Regions from separate parts of the Agarivorans sp. QJM3NY_29 genome, predicted to be linked through region 2. Evidence: predicted binding sites of a transcription regulator. Region 2 holds the regulator's gene; the other holds the start of a gene.
What was found. The regulator sigma-54, encoded in region 2, starts transcription at its own class of promoters, with help from an activator protein. The targets are predictions, from matches to a motif close to GTTGGCACGNNNNTNGNNT.
Positions count from the first base shown of each region.

Region 1 (9,221 bases), 580 kb from region 2:
GGTATCAGAAGTGCGAATGTTGACATGAGTAACGATAAAGGGGGTGAAAAGCCCCCTCGCCGAAAGACCAAGGTTTCCTGTTCAATGTTAATCAGAGCAGGGTGAGTCGGCCCCTAAGGCGAGACTGAAAAGTGTAGTCGATGGGAAACAGGTTAATATTCCTGTACTTCGTATAATTGCGATGGGAGGACGGAGAAGGCTAGGCCAGCGCGGCGATTGGTAGTCCGCGTTTAAGGTTGTAGGCTGGACACTTAGGAAAATCCGGGTGTCTAAGGCTGAGGATTGATGACGAGTCACTAAGGTGATGAAGTGGTTGATGCCCTGCTTCCAGGAAAAGTCTCTAAGCTTCAGATTATACGAAACCGTACCCCAAACCGACACAGGTGGTTGGGTAGAGAATACCAAGGCGCTTGAGAGAACTCGGGTGAAGGAACTAGGCAAAATGGTACCGTAACTTCGGGAGAAGGTACGCTGCTGTTGGTGATGGGACTTGCTCCCTAAGCTGACGGCAGTCGCAGATACCAGTTGGCTGCAACTGTTTATTAAAAACACAGCACTGTGCTAAATCGAAAGATGACGTATACGGTGTGACGCCTGCCCGGTGCCGGAAGGTTAATTGATGTGGTTAGCGCAAGCGAAGCTATTGATCGAAGCCCCGGTAAACGGCGGCCGTAACTATAACGGTCCTAAGGTAGCGAAATTCCTTGTCGGGTAAGTTCCGACCTGCACGAATGGCGTAATGATGGCCAAGCTGTCTCCACCCGAGACTCAGTGAAATTGAAATTGCCGTGAAGATGCGGTGTACCCGCGGCTAGACGGAAAGACCCCGTGAACCTTTACTACAGCTTGACACTGAACATTGACCCTACATGTGTAGGATAGGTGGGAGGCTTTGAAGCGTTGTCGCTAGATGATGTGGAGCCGACCTTGAAATACCACCCTTGTAGTGTTGATGTTCTAACGTTGTCCCGTTATCCGGGATGCGGACAGTGTCTGGTGGGTAGTTTGACTGGGGCGGTCTCCTCCCAAAGAGTAACGGAGGAGCACGAAGGTTGGCTAAGTACGGTCGGACATCGTACGGTTAGTGCAATGGCATAAGCCAGCTTAACTGCGAGACAGACACGTCGAGCAGGTACGAAAGTAGGTCATAGTGATCCGGTGGTTCTGTATGGAAGGGCCATCGCTCAACGGATAAAAGGTACTCCGGGGATAACAGGCTGATACCGCCCAAGAGTTCATATCGACGGCGGTGTTTGGCACCTCGATGTCGGCTCATCACATCCTGGGGCTGAAGTCGGTCCCAAGGGTATGGCTGTTCGCCATTTAAAGTGGTACGCGAGCTGGGTTTAGAACGTCGTGAGACAGTTCGGTCCCTATCTGCCGTGGGCGTTTGAGAATTGAAGGGAGCTGCTCCTAGTACGAGAGGACCGGAGTGGACGAACCGCTGGTGTTTGGGTTGTTATGCCAATAGCATTGCCCAGTAGCTACGTTCGGAACTGATAACCGCTGAAAGCATCTAAGCGGGAAGCAGGCCTTGAGATTAATTCTCACTAGGACTTTAAGTCCTCTGAAGGGCCGTTGGAGACTACAACGTTGATAGGCAAGGTGTGTAAGTGCTGTGAGGCATTGAGCTAACTTGTACTAATTACCCGTGAGGCTTAACCATACAACACCTAAAGGGTGTTGCTTATAGATACTTTATTTTAGAACCAAGAGTGCTTGTTATGCTCGTGGGATATGTCAGTTTTTTCGAATGTTAAAGACAACAAGTTTTTGCCTGGTGGCAATAGCGTTGTGGAACCACCTGAACCCATGCCGAACTCAGAAGTGAAACGCAACTGCGCCGATGATAGTGTGGGGTCTCCCCATGTGAAAGTAGGTCACTGCCAGGCGCCTATACTAAGCCCTCGTCTGACGACGAGGGCTTTTTTATTGCCTGAGATTTAGCAAGGGCAGCCAAGGCGAACCGATGTTCATGAACAAGCCATGTGAAAGTCGGCTGGATATTGCCAGGTGTCTATTTAGAGAAAGCCTATCCTTACGGATAGGCTTTTTTTATGCCTGAGATTTAGCAAGGGCAGCCAAGGCGAACCGATGTTCATGAACAAGCCATGTGAAAGTCGGCTGGATATTGCCAGGTGTCTATTTAGAGAAAGCCTATCCTCACGGATAGGCTTTTTTTATGTTTGAGATTTAGCAATGCTGCATCGCGCAGTTAACGCGAAGGTTTTATTCGTGAGCAGGATGGGACGCTTCGAAAATGTGTGCTTTTTCAGGCTAGCGGTACTGCGTACCTGTTTCACCGCCAGGCGTCTATTTTATAAACCCAGCTATATGCTGGTTTTTTTTATGTCTGCAATTGCCTATGTGAGAGTGGGCTCGACATCGCCAGGCAGCTTTTTATGCCTTAGGCATACGATGTTTCGCTAAAAACGACCTGTTGCGCGTTGCTAGCGCCTCCGTAGGTCGGAAGCGCGGCGGTTTAAGGTTTTAATGTGAAGCTCTATTTTTATTCAACAAAGCTTTGTTTGTCATGTATAGCCTGTCATTGAAGTTTAAAAAGCGATAATCTCTCATCCAATTGTTGTGACATACTGGCTAAGGTTTCGCTTTCTGAAGCAAGATAACCGGATGCTTGAGTCATTTCTAAGGCAGCGTCATTAATTCCTGACACATTACGATTCATATCTTCTGCAACCGCACTCTGTTCTTCGGCAGCCGTTGCGATTTGGGTCGATTGGTCACTTACATGTTCAATATGACTGACAATGGTTCCTAGATCGCTGCCGCAACTTTCTGCGGATTGAACGCTAACATGCGCTAAGTCTTTACTTTTTTGCATCACACTGGCGGTATCAACGGCGAGTTTTTGTAGGCGATTAATTGTGCTTTGGATCTCTTCGGTTGATTGATTAGTCCTTGCTGCTAAATTTCTAACTTCATCGGCGACGACCGCAAATCCTCGACCTTGTTCTCCGGCTCGAGCGGCTTCAATGGCAGCGTTTAATGCGAGCAAGTTGGTTTGTTCAGAAATACTACTGATCACTGAGGTGACATCACTGATCTCCATCACTCCTTCTTTTAACTTATTCACTTGATCGGTGGCCGATTCTAGTTCAACGGATAAAGTTTTAATGCTATCAACACTTAAACTTACGTCGTTATTACCAAGTTTTGCCTCTTTACTGGCATTAATTGTGTCAGTTGCAGTAGATTCAGCATAACCTGCCACTTCGGCAACGGTTGCCGACATTTGATTCATCGCTGTTGCTAGTTGGTTTAGTTGGTCTCGTTGATTGGTCACAGCTTGACTTGTTTCTTCTGCAGAAGAGGCGATGCGTGTTGCAGCATCTGCTAGTTGTTTCGCTGAGTTCACCGACTCAAGTAAAGCTTTACGAACCGAGCGAATACTTTCGTTAATTCGCATGGCAACAATACCAATTTCATCTTGGCCATGAACTGGAATTTTGGCCGTGAGATCGCCATCGGCGACTGATTTCATCGCTTGCTTAATGTCTTCAAGCGGTTTCACTACGGAAGAGCTAATGATATAACCCAACAGGATCATAATAACGATAATCAGCAAGGTGGCTCCCGCCATTTTTAATACCTGATTGTTCACTTCTTGAGCAATGTCGTCGGTTAGCATTCCTGCACCGACGATCCAGCCCCAAGCTTGAAAATTTCGAAGATAGGCGATTTTATTCGAGGCTTGCATGTTGCCATTAGTCCAAGGGTAGGTAACGATGCCACCATTTGGCCTCTGCCCAGCATTAACCATGTCGTACCAATAGTGTTCTTTGGAGCCTTTGCTTGCGTCGCCCATTTGCTGACCAATCAGATCGGCCCGTATCGGATGAGCTAATATTCGGCGTGAAGTATCAATAATATATAGGTAGTTATTACCATCAAAACGAGTTGCTTCGATCAACTCCTTGGTTCGAGCTTGAGCTTCTTCTTTAGAATATCGTTGATTGAAGTCGGCTATTTGGCTGAGAGCCGCATTAACCACTGCCTTGAGGCGTGATTCTCGTTCAAAGGTTAAGTTACGGCTGAGGGTGTTTGCCGAAATTAGCGACAGACTTATAAAGCCTATGATTGCGACACTAATAAGGATGCTAAGTTTAATACTGACTCTAATATCTTTAAGTTTTAACATTTGTCTATTACCATTTTGGCCCAGCAACGGTGTTACTTGGGGTCTAGTTACCAGTCATGCGATCAATTATTACCCTATGCTTGAATTATCATCATTGGATAAATTTGATCTTGTTAGTCTATGAAAAGCAATTCACCGTAATCGAGACGTACTTTCTTTCCTAGAAAAATTTAGTAGCTAAACCAATTTATGGGACATAGAAATCAACTTCGGTTTTTAAGGTTATAAAGTAAGCAACTCAACTTAATAGTAGTTTCCGCATTAATAGTTTCAAATTATTTGACGATTTAATTTATAAGGTCTTTTGACATTAGTTGCTCGGCATATTGATCGAGTGCTTTAAGGGCTGGTTTATCTTTTGATTTGCTTCAGATCTAAAACTGGCTGGTGAACGCTATGAGCTTGAATAAATGGCGTCGATGGTCTTGGCATTTTCTGCTGCAAAAATATTCCTAAGTCATATCGATAAGAGTTTAATAAGCGGGCTCTTTTAGCGGGGGTTATCGAGTTTAGCAGTACAGTCTCTGAATCAAGAAGTAATCAAGCACTGTAAAAATAGTTTTGGAAGAACATCTGTTAAGAAGCCGTTATGTGTGGGAGGGGACTACTTCGAATATTACATTATATGCTCTTGGATTGAACAATTCCTATTTATAAATCATAAGCTTATGGGAAATGTTTTTCCGCAGTTTCATTTTTTTATGACAATTTTTTGCCGTTCACAGGCAAGATTTGCCGATTCTACATGGATTTTACTGTTTAGTTAATAAACAACAGTCATATTGTTTATCGGCAGCGCTAAATAAAAATTTACATCAAATTTCAAAATTAACATAAAATGCTGAAATATATGAATTTAGTGGCATTTAATTTGCATTAGGTCATTGGTGAATGACCTAAGCGACGGATTGTTGTCGGTGATTACACGTTTGTGTCGATTAGATCTTCGTAAGGATGTGTTTCTAATGACGTTAGTGGCATTTGCTTTGCTATAAGTTGTTTATGTTTTATTTAAGCAGCTAATTAAAAGGGGCGTTCAGTCCTCTTCAGTAAAGTATATGAAAGAGTAATAAACGGAACTAGCGGAAGTGGGAATAGATCAATGATAACTAGGATGATGGTGATGTGCAGTATAGCCTTGTTAGCTGCATGTTCGACTATTAAAGAGGGCGTAGAAGATGTTGTGGAAAGCGTCCAAGAGCATGAAGACAGTAGTCAGCGACAAGTCACGGTGAGTACCGATCATCGTTCACCAATTCCAGATGACCCTTACTATGCGCCTATTGAACCCGGCCCTGCGGCGGCACCAGTGATTGTGACCGGCTCGATGTTTAACAGCAACACTTCGCGGAGTTTATATAGTTATACACCTCCTTTCGCTTTAGGCGATACCATCACCATTTTACTTGATGAGGAAGCAACTGCGACTAAGTCGGCTAGTTCAACTCTGGGGAAAGAAAATAGCTATAAGTTGGATCCGATTTCGGTACCTGGTGGCACCTTGACTATTAATGGTCGAGAAGTGCAACTAGAAATGAATCAGAAGCAAGATTTTGATGGTTCTTCAGACGCCAATCAACGACATCGTTTATCTGGGAGAATTACGGTATCGGTGGTCGACATTCTTAACAATGGCAACCTGGTGGTACGCGGAGAGAAGTGGCTGGTAATTAATAACGGGAAAGAGTATATGCGGTTTACCGGTATTGTTCGGCCTCTAGATGTTGCGGAAAATAATACGATCGGCTCTTATCAAGTGGCCGATGCACGGATCGAGTTTAGTGGTACAGGGGATCATGCCGACGTGCAAACTCAAGGTTGGTTGTCTTCGTTCCTAGGTGGAAGTATGTGGCCTTTATAGGAAGTTGATGATGTACCTATTGAGATTGATTTACTCTAGTGCTTTTTTGTATGCGCTATTGGTTGTTCCTTGTTACGGCGTGTGGCTGGAGGGAGAAGGACAGGCGCGGATTATTGATGGTCAAGTCGATACTGCTCGCCAGCAAGCGATCCAAGCTGCGTTGATCACATTAATGTATCGGGGTGGGGCGAGTGTTAAGTCTTTGCAGGTTGTTAAATCTGGAGTGCTGGAAACCGATGAACTAACGGTTCGCACTAATGGCGAAGTGTATGACATGAAGCTGTTAGTTGAGACGATCAAGGAAGACCAGATTGTGGTGAAAGTCGCGGCTGATATCTTTCCCCTTAATAGCTGTGAAAAGGACAGTTATGCGAAGACCTTATTTGTTGGTCCTTTTCAGCTACAAAAGCGTGAGCATGCTCAGTTGGGCGGAATTTATCGTACACCGGAAGAGGTATCACGAAGAGTTTTTCATCGTTTCAAGCAAAACAGCAAGCGGGTGGATGCGCGTCATTTAATGACTCAGCAAATTGCTTTGGATGGTCGTTACTCGCATGATTTAGAATCGCAAATGCTCACGTTCGCTCGTTCGTTATCGGAAAAATTCGATGTGCAATACATCCTGTTTGGTCAAATCGTCGATATGTCCAGTTATAACGAGACTTCCACCAATCTGCTGGGCATCAGTGATACGGTGAAACAACGAAACTTTCAGATGAAGTTGTTTGTGATTGATGGAATCAATGGAGAGACTGTTTTACGTAAAAATTATGGCTCGAATCGAGAGTGGCCGTTTGATGTCACTATGAAGTTTGATGTAACTGGTGAAACGTTTTGGTCTTCGGATTATGGCAAACTGATTGATTCCTATATAGATCAGTCAGTTCAAGATGTTGAAGATTCGTTGTATTGCCGACAAAGCCTCGCCAAAGTTGTTGGTATCTATAATGGTCAGGTTGTGATTAATATCGGACGAGTAAACGGCGTGCGTAAAGGGGATAAATTTGAACTGGTTCGTCAGCAATATCTGATGCATCTTGATGGTGGTTTAAAAGGCCCGATCTTTAATGCCGACAATACTCAACTCACGGTTGTATCGGTACAGTCAGATCGAGCCGTGTTAAGCACACAGCGCTACTCGGAAATGGCAAATATTCAAATTAGGGATGTGTTGGTCGCGGTTAATCAAGACCCTTTTGCCCTAGACGACTCAATTAATTAGCAAGGAAGATACAATGAGCAGCACTTATAACTCGACGCCACTCGCAACCCAAGATATCGCTTATAAACCTAAGCTTATCGAGGTAAACGCTCAACAGACCGCGGAAGAAAGTAGTAATGGTGGTTTTGCTGAAACCCTAAAGCAAGTGCTTCAGTTAGGTGATTCAAGTGCTACGGAGTCCTTAGGGCAAGCGGCTGATAAGCTCACCACCGAGGAACAAACCGCAAAGGCTGAGCCGAAGGATCTAAGTCTTGAAGAATTGGCGCCTAAAGCTTTGGATTTAGGTTTAGGTTTAGCCTCTGGAAATCCTATCGCTGCGGGTTTAGCGGGAACTGATTTATTACAAAGTGGCTTAAAAACTGATATCGAAGCACAATTTACTCAACTCGGGCAAACGCTTGCGGCAGCTTTGGTTGCTGGTTTATCAGGTAACCCAATTGCCACGGCAGTGACATCAAGCGTGGAAAGTGTCGGCCAACAAACGGCCTTGGACCAAGTGAAAGCTATCGGAGAGCAGGCGCTTGGTGCAGAGTCCAAAATTGCAGGTGTCAGCGATTTAGTAGAGGCGGTCGGGTCTAAAATTGCAGGAGTGACCGAATCGGCGGAAGCGAAAACCGCAGCCAACCTCACCGGGGCAATTAAAACCAAGGGGACAATTCCTCAAGCCATTCTCGATGCTCAAGCAGCCAAAATTAATCAACAAAAAGGTATAGAAGAGAATAGTTAATCGCTGGCTGTTCTTTGATTGAGAGGAGTCTTGGTATTTCACTTCTCTTCAAGACCCGCTAATGTTGCTGCGTATTACATCGCTGAGTGAAAGCGCGTCAGTCGTTTTCAAGTGAGTTCACCGCGCAGTAAGATCGGACTCATGACAATTCTTTACAATTTAATACCCTTTGTTTTACATAGCATAAATGTAAAAAAACTAAGTGATATTATATCTTCACATGTTCTTTTGATGAAGATTGAATATGATGGCATGAAGAATGTGTCGGTTTAGGTAAGGGAATATATGAAAATTATTGTGCTTTGGTTACTTGCATTAAGCTTGTTTGCCTGTGGTGGGGGTGGGGAGAGTAATGGTAGTAGTGACGGTAATGTCACAGAAGAACTCCCAAGCTATCTGCTTTCAGGGACCGCAAACGTATTATCGAATACTGTCATTGATAGTGATGTAAATGATTTTAATGCGCCTTATGTAACCAACAATACCAGCAGTACCGCGCAACAACTCCCACCGATTGCCGTAGTTAGTGGCTATTTAACGAGTGAAGCGACGGGGGTGGCCGATGATCGGTTTGCCGACGAGAATGATGATATTGATGTTTATAAAGTAGATTTAGAGCAGGGCCAGTCGATATTCTTAGAAATCGCCGACTGGCAACAGGGAAGCGCAGCGAACAGTGATTTTGATCTGGTTTTGTATCGAGTTAGTGATCTGAATGCGGAGGTGGCGAGCTCTATTGGCGTGAATCAAACTGAATACCTCAGTGTCGATGCAGCCGACAGTTACTATGTACTCGTGACCACTTATACGGATGCCAATCAAACTCTCTCTCGTGGTAATTATACACTACGTTTGATTGCACAAAACCAGCAAAGTACGGCGGCTGGGCAGTACTTGAGCACCCAACAGGATTTTGTGAACGATCAAATCGTAGTCAAGCAAGCACAAACTTTGGCGCGTGCCATGACTACCACCGATGATGAGTTATCGCTACTGAGCGCTGGCCCAAGCATGAGCTTGTATCTGCAGCAGAGTGGTGCTCGGGTCCGCTCATTGGGGACTAGCACTAGCGCGCTTGAGGTGGCTGGATTTTCCGATAACGCTTCCGCCGAATATAGCGTGAAGAAACGCAGTTTGCTGAAAGTGAAGCAAATGGCCCATCGGCTGGGAAGTGATAAGGTGACGCCTAATTATCTTTATCGGCCCAGTGCATTATCTAACGATCCCTTAGTGGCTCGCCAATGGCATTATC
Region 1 covers NZ_CP194036.2:4,800,113-4,809,333, reverse strand. Annotated here, with positions in the region: rRNA gene ACRRS0_RS21855 (23S ribosomal RNA) at 1-1,666, shown strand, start outside; rRNA gene rrf (5S ribosomal RNA) at 1,777-1,892, shown strand; gene ACRRS0_RS21845 (methyl-accepting chemotaxis protein) at 2,546-4,159, opposite strand; gene ACRRS0_RS21840 (flagellar basal body L-ring protein FlgH) at 5,262-6,020, shown strand; gene ACRRS0_RS21835 (flagellar assembly protein T N-terminal domain-containing protein) at 6,028-7,242, shown strand; gene ACRRS0_RS21830 (hypothetical protein) at 7,256-7,969, shown strand; gene ACRRS0_RS21825 (S8 family peptidase) at 8,255-9,221, shown strand, end outside.
Region 1: ACRRS0_RS21840 (flagellar basal body L-ring protein FlgH) is a predicted target of sigma-54. The motif match lies at 5,018-5,036, and genes of this name have one in related genera.

Region 2 (9,221 bases):
ACCAAGATAATAGGCAGTGACTGCACCCCCACCACATAGATTTGATAGATCGTATCTTTCAGCAATTGCCGACTTGGCCAGCTCGATAAGGCATGCCATAACATTAAGCTCGCTCGGCCGAGCGAGGCGAAGCGTAATAGGGTCTTACGACCTAATAGCGCAATAACGTCAATCATAAGGCCGCCTTAAGTGCTTGTGCATAATCGTCTGCTGGATAATGAAAAGCCACCGGGCCATCGGCTTGACCATTGAGAAATTGCGCCAAACGCGGATTCGGATTTGACGCAATTGCTTCGACGCTACCTTGGGCTAATACGCTATGGCCATCAATTACAAACACGTAATCAGCGATACTAAGAACTTCACTCACATCATGAGAAACTATCACCGAGGTCAATTGTAAACTTTGGTTCAAGCCTTGGATCAATTTAATCAATACCCCCATTGAGATGGGGTCCTGACCAACAAAGGGCTCATCGTAAAGAATTAGCTCGGGCTCCAAGGCAATCGCTCTTGCTAGCGCCACTCGACGCGCCATTCCGCCCGACAAATCACTCGGCATCAGCTGCGCGGTGCCACGTAGACCCACGGTTTGTAACTTCATCAACACCAAGTTTCGCAATACCACTTCCGGTAACTGAGTATGTTCTCGTAAGGGAAACGCGACATTCTCAAAAACATTAAGATCACTAAACAAAGCACCACTTTGAAATAACATGCCGATCCGTTTACGTAACTTGAATAATTCGCGACGTTTCAGCTGATGCACATTTTGCTGGTCGATCAGCACTTCACCCGACTGCGGCTTTAGCTGCCCAGCAATCAGTTTAAGTAAGGTCGTTTTACCGATCCCGCTAGGCCCCATAATTGCGGTAATTTTACCGCGCTGAATACGCAAATCGAGGCCTTCAAAGATAACTTTGTCACCGCGCTGAAATGCTAATTGTTTTACTTCAATCAAATTTTTAGCCACTCCATCAGCAATCTTGACTGTTCAAGGCTGCCATATTATTGAGATAATTGATGACACTCAAGGTTAAACTCTTCCCTTTTGTCAGGAAAATGTTGACAATGCTTGCTATTTTGTCCGCATCACTGATATTTGTTGATCCAAGGAAACCCATGTTCGTTGAATGTTTATTATTAGTTGTTGGTTTAGCGCTCTTAGTTTGGAGTGCTGATCGTTTTGTTTTTGGCGCTGCCGCTATTGCTAACAATTTTGGTTTACCGCCGATGATTATTGGCCTAACCATCGTCGCCTTGGGCTCCTCTGCCCCAGAAGTTATGGTTTCAGCAACCGCCGCCTTAGAAGGCAAAATGAATACCGCAGTGGGAAATGTAATCGGCTCCAACATTACCAATATCACTTTAGTTCTCGGCGTGACCGCCTTATTCAAACCTTTATTCGTTTCATCATCAACGTTATTTAGAGAATTACCGATGGTGTTAGCCGCCACGGCATTTGCTGGTTGGATATTACATGACCAACATCTTGGATATATAGAAGGTACCTTATTATTGACGATATTTGTAACCATGATGGCCTTTCTCATCATCGGCTCGCTACGTCAACGTAACAACGCCAAACTAGATCCAATGATGGAAGAAGCCGCTTCGGAAGTCCCCAAAGATGTAGCAACCAGCAAAGCTTTGTTGTGGCTTGCGGTTGGTTTAGTATTATTGCCGATAAGTGCTGACATATTAGTCGGTTCAGCCTCAGAAATCGCGCGCTATTTTGGGATCAGTGATTTAGTGATCGGCTTGACCATCATCGCCATCGGCACCAGTCTGCCAGAACTAGCTGCTTGTATCGCAGGGGTCATCAAGAAAGAAGATGACCTGGTTCTGGGTAATATTATCGGCTCAAACCTATTCAATATTTTAGCCGTATTAGCGGTCCCCGCAATGCTCGCCCCCGGTCCAATTGACGCCCTTGCTGCCGAACGTGACTTCTATGTCATGATGGGGGTAACCTTATTACTGTTTGTGATGTCAATGAGCTTCTTTGGCAGAAGTCGCAAAATATCACGTTGGGAAGGCGCAATATTATGCTGCAGCTTTGTTGCCTATCAACTGTTATTATTCTCGGCTTAAGCGACTATTTTTATTCAGCATTATTTGAGGGAAATTGAGTGTCAATTGATTATATCGCCACCGCTAAACAGGTTTTAGAAATCGAAGCTTTGGGCATCGAAAATCTGCACCAATACTTAAACCAAGATTTTAGTGCAGCCTGTGAGTTAATCTTAGCGGGTAAAGGTAAGGTCATCCTTACCGGGATGGGGAAGTCGGGTCATATTGCCAATAAAATAGCCGCGACTTTAGCGTCGACCGGGACCCCAGCTTTTTTTGTGCACCCTGGCGAAGCCTGTCATGGTGATTTGGGCATGATATCCGCCGATGATATTGTTATTGCGCTCTCAAATTCTGGAGAGTCAGAAGAGATCCTCTCCTTATACCCGGTGTTCAACCGTATCGGTGTACGCTCAATTGCACTCACCAGTAACCCTCTCTCAAGTATGGCAAAATTGGCCGACTACCACCTGTGTGTTGCCGTTCCCCGTGAAGCGTGCCCTCTCGGCTTAGCGCCAACCGCTAGCTCTACCGCTACGCTCGTCATGGGAGATGCTTTAGCCGTGGCGCTACTCCAAGCTCGAGGCTTCACTGCCGATGATTTTGCACTATCTCATCCGGGTGGCAGTTTAGGCAAAAAACTGCTATTGAGTGTTCACGACATTATGCTCAGCGGGGAACAAATTCCTTTAGTTGTAGTCGAACAAACTATTCGAGAAGCACTATTTGAAATTACCGCCAAAGGTTTAGGTATGGTTGGCGTCGTCAATCAGCAGCAACATTTAGTCGGAATTTTTACCGATGGAGATTTACGCAGGATCCTAGATCAGCGTATCGATATTCATGAAACGCCAATTGGTCAAGTGATGACACACAACCCTAAAGTAATAGAAGATGATTGGTTAGCCTTTGATGCGCTTAAACTGATGAAGAAAGACTCAATTAACGGTCTATTTGTGCTCCATCAACAAACCGTAATTGGCGCTTTTAATATGCACACCTTACTGCAAGCAGGAGTCTATTAGTGAGTGTTGAAACGCCCTACGGTGCGGTCACCCAGCAAAACTACAGTTTAGCCAGAAATATAAAATTGCTCATTTGTGATGTCGATGGCGTATTCTCCGATGGTCGGATCTACCTCGGTAATGATGGCGAAGAATTAAAGGCCTTTCACACCCATGATGGCTTTGGTATTAAAGCATTACTCAATGCAGGTATTGAGGTTGCGATTATTACCGGCCGCCAATCAAATTTAGTCAGCACCCGCATGCAAGCTTTAGGTGTGCAGCATATATTTCAGGGCCAGCAAGATAAAATGCAAGCCTATCGACAATTACAACAAAAGCTAAGCTTAAGCCCCGAATACTGTGCCTATATCGGCGATGACGTGGTCGATGTTCCAGTCATGAATGCCTGTGCCTTAGGGGTTGCTGTATATGACGCCCATCCATTATGTAAACAAGCTGCCAAATTAGTGACTAAAACCGCTGGGGGTTATGGTGCAGTGCGGGAATTATGCGATTTAATTCTTCAGGCACAAGGACAGCTACAAAATGCTCAGGGCATGAGTATATGAATAAACCCACTTGGTTTTTTGCGGTTTTATTTATGGTGGCTTTGGTGCTTTGGCAGCTCAGCCCGTCAGATACCCAACAACTGACCGAAACTCGCGAAATCAATAAACCCAATTTTATTGCCGAACAGCTATACAGTGTTAGTTTTGGCGAACAGGGAAGGCCCCGCTATCGTATTTATGCCGAACAGATGGCGTATTTTGAGCAACTCAAGCACACCACTTTCAGCCAACCAAAAATCTTGGTATATCCCGATCCCAAACAACCTGTATGGCAAATCGTGGCCGATCAAGCTACAGTACAGCAGCAACACACGGTCATGTTAAATGACAATGTAGTAATTAAAAACTTGAGTCGCAGCAAATACGTTCGTGACTTAATTACAGACAGCTTGGAAATCGACCTGCAAAACGAAACCATGCATAGTGATAAACTCGTTACCGTTTATGGCCCATCCTACGAATTATATGGACGCGGAATGAACGGTGATTTAGCCAATGAAATAGTGACTTTATTAAATGATATCGAAGCGGTTTACCACAATCCACAAGAATAAATTAGCCTTTTTAGCAAGCCTGTTACTCATCAGTTGGGGGGCTCAAGCGCTTGAAGACGACTTCAATAAACAAATTGTCGTCGATGCCGACCGTCAACAGGTTAATATCAAAGAAAATCGCGTCACTTTTTATAGTAATGTCGTCGTGACTCAAGGCTCGATAAAAATGCGCGCCGAAGAACTGAGCGTTATCGGAAGTGAGCAAAAAGGCAGCGAAGTGATGATAGCAAAAGGCAAACCAGCCACCTTCTATCAGCTCTTAGATAATGGTAAGCCCATTGAAGCAGAGGCGAACGAAGTGCGTTACGATTTGAAGACTCAAACGCTTACGCTTACTAACAATGCACTGCTGAAGCAAGAAGAAAGCTTAGTCAAAGGTCAAATGATTAAATACAGCATTAACAAACAAGAAATGGTTGCTCAGGGCGACCAAAACAATCGGGTGACCACCATTTTCTTACCCCAACAACTCAACAAAGTTGCCCCCAAGGCCACGCCTCAACCATGAGTACCTTAATTGCAGAAAACCTTGCCAAAAGTTACAAGGGGCGCAAGGTCGTTAAAAACGTGAGTCTCAATGTTGAAACTGGAAAAATTGTCGGTTTATTAGGGCCCAATGGCGCTGGAAAAACCACCACTTTTTATATGGTGGTTGGTTTAGTCCCAAGGGACCAAGGGCGGATCCTAATTGACAACGAAGATCTGTCAAGTACCGCCATGCATACCCGGGCTCGCAAAGGCATAGGTTACCTACCGCAAGAAGCATCTATCTTTCGTCGCCTCTCGGTAGAAAAGAATATTTTAGCGGTCTTAGAAACACGTAAAGACCTCGATAAACAACAACAAATGGGCGCGCTCGATGACTTACTTGAAGAGTTTCATATTGGTCATATTCGCAAGAATTTAGGCATGAGTCTGTCGGGCGGTGAACGTCGCCGAGTAGAAATTGCCCGCGCTCTAGCTGCCGCACCTAAGTTTATTTTGCTTGACGAACCCTTCGCAGGCGTGGATCCTATTTCTGTTATCGATATAAAAAAAATCATTGAACATCTTCGTGATCGCGGTCTGGGTGTATTGATCACCGACCACAATGTAAGAGAAACACTAGATGTTTGTGAGCACGCCTATATCGTTAGCCAAGGCGAACTGATAGCCTCAGGAAAACCTGAGGAGATACTTAAAAATGAGCATGTGAAACGAGTTTATCTCGGTGAACAATTCAAGCTATAGTTAAAGTATGTCCTCAAACGCGATAATAAAAAGAAGGAACAGCGGTAATTAATGAAAGCATCTTTGCAGTTGCGTCTTGGTCAGCAATTAACCATGACCCCCCAGTTACAACAGGCCATACGCTTACTCCAGCTTTCGACGCTGGATCTGCAGCAGGAAATCCAAGAAGCTTTGGAGAGTAATCCTCTGCTAGAAGCAGATGAAGCGCAAGCAAATGACGCAGACTCGGCTGAATTTAAATCAGCCAGCGAGCAAAATAGTGATGCAAACAATAGCCAAACGGAGATCGATAGCAGCCAGATGGAAACTGGCGATGCCATTAGTCAAGATACCGTCGCAGACGATCTTCCGGTTGACTCAACTTGGGATGACATTTACAGCGCGAGTTCGGCTCCTGCCAGCTCTTCATCCGGTAGCAGCAGTGATGACAACGACATGTTGTTTCAAGGTGAAACCGTTGACTCCTTACAAGATCACTTGCTCTGGCAAATGCGCCTCACGCCTTTTAGTGAAATAGACCAAGCGATCGCCCTCGCCATCATCGACGCAGTCGACCAATCAGGTTACCTGACCCAAGATTGTGAGCAATTACTTGAGGGACTACGTTCGATTGAAAATAATGATTTAGATGTCGAGTTAGATGAAATTGAAGCAGTACTTAAACGTATTCAGCACTTCGATCCAGTTGGTATTGCTGCCCGCTCTCTACAGGAATGCTTACTCATCCAATTAAGTCGTTTCAGCGAACAAACACCTTGGCTGAATGAAGCGAAAGACATCGTATCGAATCATATTGACGTATTAGCAAATCGAGATTTTCGTTTATTGGCCCGTAAAACCAAGTTAAAAGAGGAGCAGCTACGCGAAGTGATGCGGCTGATTCACACCTTAGAGCCAAGACCTGGTAATGCCGTCGAACCAAATCAAGCCCAATACGTAATTCCCGATGTCTCGGTGATTAAACGTCAAGGTCGCTGGGTGGTTGAACTCAATCCTGACGCGATGCCAAAACTACGCATCAATTCACATTATGCATCGATGACTAAAACCTCGACCAACGCCAACGATACCCAGTTTATTCGCAGCCATCTGCAAGAAGCAAAATGGTTCATCAAGAGTATTGAAAGCCGTAACGAAACCCTACTGAAAGTCTCTAATTGCATCGTGCATCACCAACAAGCTTTCTTTGAATATGGTGAAGAAGCCATGAAACCGATGGTATTGAATGATGTTGCCGAAGCGGTTGAAATGCATGAATCCACGATCTCTAGGGTCACGACTCAAAAATTCATGCATACCCCTCGCGGGATCTTCGAACTCAAATACTTTTTCTCTAGCCATGTGGCTACCGATGGTGGAGGAGAATGCTCCTCAACAGCCATTCGTGCATTAATTAAGAAACTGGTTGCTGCCGAGAATACCAGTAAACCACTCAGCGATAGTAAAATCGCTGATATTTTGGCAGATCAAGGCATCAAGGTGGCTAGGCGTACGATAGCTAAATATCGTGAGTCATTGGCTATTCCACCTTCTAACCAACGTAAGAGCCTTATTTAAAGGCCACTATAAAGGGGACGACATCTATGCAAATTAACCTTACTGGACACCACGTAGAAATCACTGAGTCTTTGAGAGAATATGTCCACACTAAGTTTACTAAGCTACAACGACGATTCGACCAAATTAATAATGTCCATGTTATTCTCAATGTCGAAAAACTGAATCAGATTGCCGAAGCCACTATACACCTAAATGGTGGTGAATTATTCGCCACTTCAGAACACGCTGATATGTACGCGGCCATCGATAGCCTCATCGATAAGCTCGATCGCCAAGTCATTAAGCATAAAGAAAAACTCACCAAACATTAGTCATAGTAATGCAAATAGATAAAGTACTAAGCTTGGACTGCACCCAAAGTGCAGTCCAATGTTCGTCAAAAAAACGAGCATTGGAATTGATCAGTGAACTAGTTGCGAAGCAACTCGACACCACATCTAAAAGTATATTTGAAAGTTTATTAAATCGTGAACGCATGGGCAGTACTGGCATTGGCCAAGGCATCGCGATCCCTCACGGTAGAATAGGCAATCAATACCATGCGACCGCAGTATTATTACGCTGTACTCCGGCGATTTCCTTTGACGCCATTGACAATCAAGCCGTTGATTTAATATTTGCCTTACTGGTTCCCGAAGACCAATGTCAACAACATCTAAATACTCTCGCTCAAGTTGCTGAAAAACTTAACGATAAGCAAATATGCAAACAACTTCGTACAGCACAAAGTGATGACGAATTATACACGATCATGATAGCCTAAGACTCTAATCGTTATTAGGGGTTATCATGGAACTGATTATCGTTAGCGGGCGCTCCGGTTCAGGTAAAACGGTCGCACTACGAGTATTAGAAGATTTAGGTTATTACTGTGTCGACAATTTACCAGTCGTATTATGGCGTCCTTTAATTGAACACCTAAAAAGACAGTACACCAAAGTCGCCATTAGCATTGATGTGCGAAATTTACCTGATGAACCCTCACCCATCGGTCAACTAATTCGCGATGAAGGCTCTGAGCTTAACCTATTAAGTATTTTTCTCGACGCGAAAGATGATGCGCTGATCCGCCGCTACAGTGAAACTCGGCGGGTTCATCCACTGAGTCAAAACGACATGTCTCTAGCCAAGGCCATAGAATCTGAAACCGCCCTGCTCGCCCCCATTTCTCGCAATGCTGACCTAAGAATAGATACCTCGCGTTTATCCGTACATGAATTGAGTCAGCTCATTCGATCGCGAGTGACCGGAGAACAACAGCAGCAATTAATTATGGTGTTTGAGTCCTTTGGCTTTAAAAATGGCGTACCCAATGATGCCGATTACCTATTTGATGCTCGCTTTTTACCGAACCCGCACTGGCAAGAAGAACTACGACCTTTATGCGGTCTCGATCAAGCGGTTAAAGATTATTTAGCCAAGCAGCCTCTTGTAGAGCAGTACATCCAGCAAATCGCTGATTTATTAGGATCTTGGCTGCCGCATTTAGAAGCCAATAATCGCGCCTATCTGACCATCGCAATTGGTTGTACTGGCGGACAACATCGTAGTGTTTATGTCGCCGAACAACTGGCTGAACACTTTAGTCAAAAACGTAAGGTGCAGCGGCGCCATCGAACTTTGGAACATAAACTTGAAACTCACTAGACAAGTCGTCGTAAAAAACAAACTGGGCTTACACGCTCGCCCAGCCACCAAACTGGTCGAATTGGTACAAGAATTTGAAGCTGAAGTAAGTATTATTGACGGGAAAAAAACCGCTTCGGCTGCCAGCGTGATGGGATTGCTGGTGTTGGCAAGCGCTCAAGGCAATACCCTCACGATAATCTCTGAAGGTAACGATGCAGAGGCTGCTCTCGATGCCATACAACAACTCGTTGAAGCAAACTTCGACGAGGAATAACGCGAATTTATTGATGCAACTGCTACACTAAGTCCTGTTGCATTTTTAGTGAATATTTATATCGTAGCGGACAAGGCAGAGCCTATCGCGTAGAAACAGCACTGATGCAGGTACTCAAGCCGTAAACTGTGACACATGTTACCCAAAGGGTTCCGCTGAAAACCTTTGTACCATCCGCGACAGGTTCACCCGCTCTAAAAGCGTGGTTTAATCTTTACACGACTATAAGGACCGCTTATGCCTGAAGAGATGGAGTTAAATCCTAATCAACACAAACGCCTACAGGAGCTAAACCAAGCGCTCGATAGTGGTATGTTTGTGCATG
Region 2 covers NZ_CP194036.2:4,215,455-4,224,675, forward strand. Annotated here, with positions in the region: gene mlaE (lipid asymmetry maintenance ABC transporter permease subunit MlaE) at 1-176, opposite strand, end outside; gene ACRRS0_RS19025 (ATP-binding cassette domain-containing protein) at 173-973, opposite strand; gene ACRRS0_RS19030 (calcium/sodium antiporter) at 1,123-2,094, shown strand; gene ACRRS0_RS19035 (KpsF/GutQ family sugar-phosphate isomerase) at 2,133-3,098, shown strand; gene kdsC (3-deoxy-manno-octulosonate-8-phosphatase KdsC) at 3,098-3,649, shown strand; gene lptC (LPS export ABC transporter periplasmic protein LptC) at 3,646-4,203, shown strand; gene lptA (lipopolysaccharide transport periplasmic protein LptA) at 4,166-4,711, shown strand; gene lptB (LPS export ABC transporter ATP-binding protein) at 4,708-5,433, shown strand; gene ACRRS0_RS19060 (RNA polymerase factor sigma-54) at 5,485-6,990, shown strand; gene hpf (ribosome hibernation promoting factor) at 7,017-7,304, shown strand; gene ptsN (PTS IIA-like nitrogen regulatory protein PtsN) at 7,313-7,756, shown strand; gene rapZ (RNase adapter RapZ) at 7,783-8,640, shown strand; gene ACRRS0_RS19080 (HPr family phosphocarrier protein) at 8,627-8,896, shown strand; gene mgtE (magnesium transporter) at 9,134-9,221, shown strand, end outside.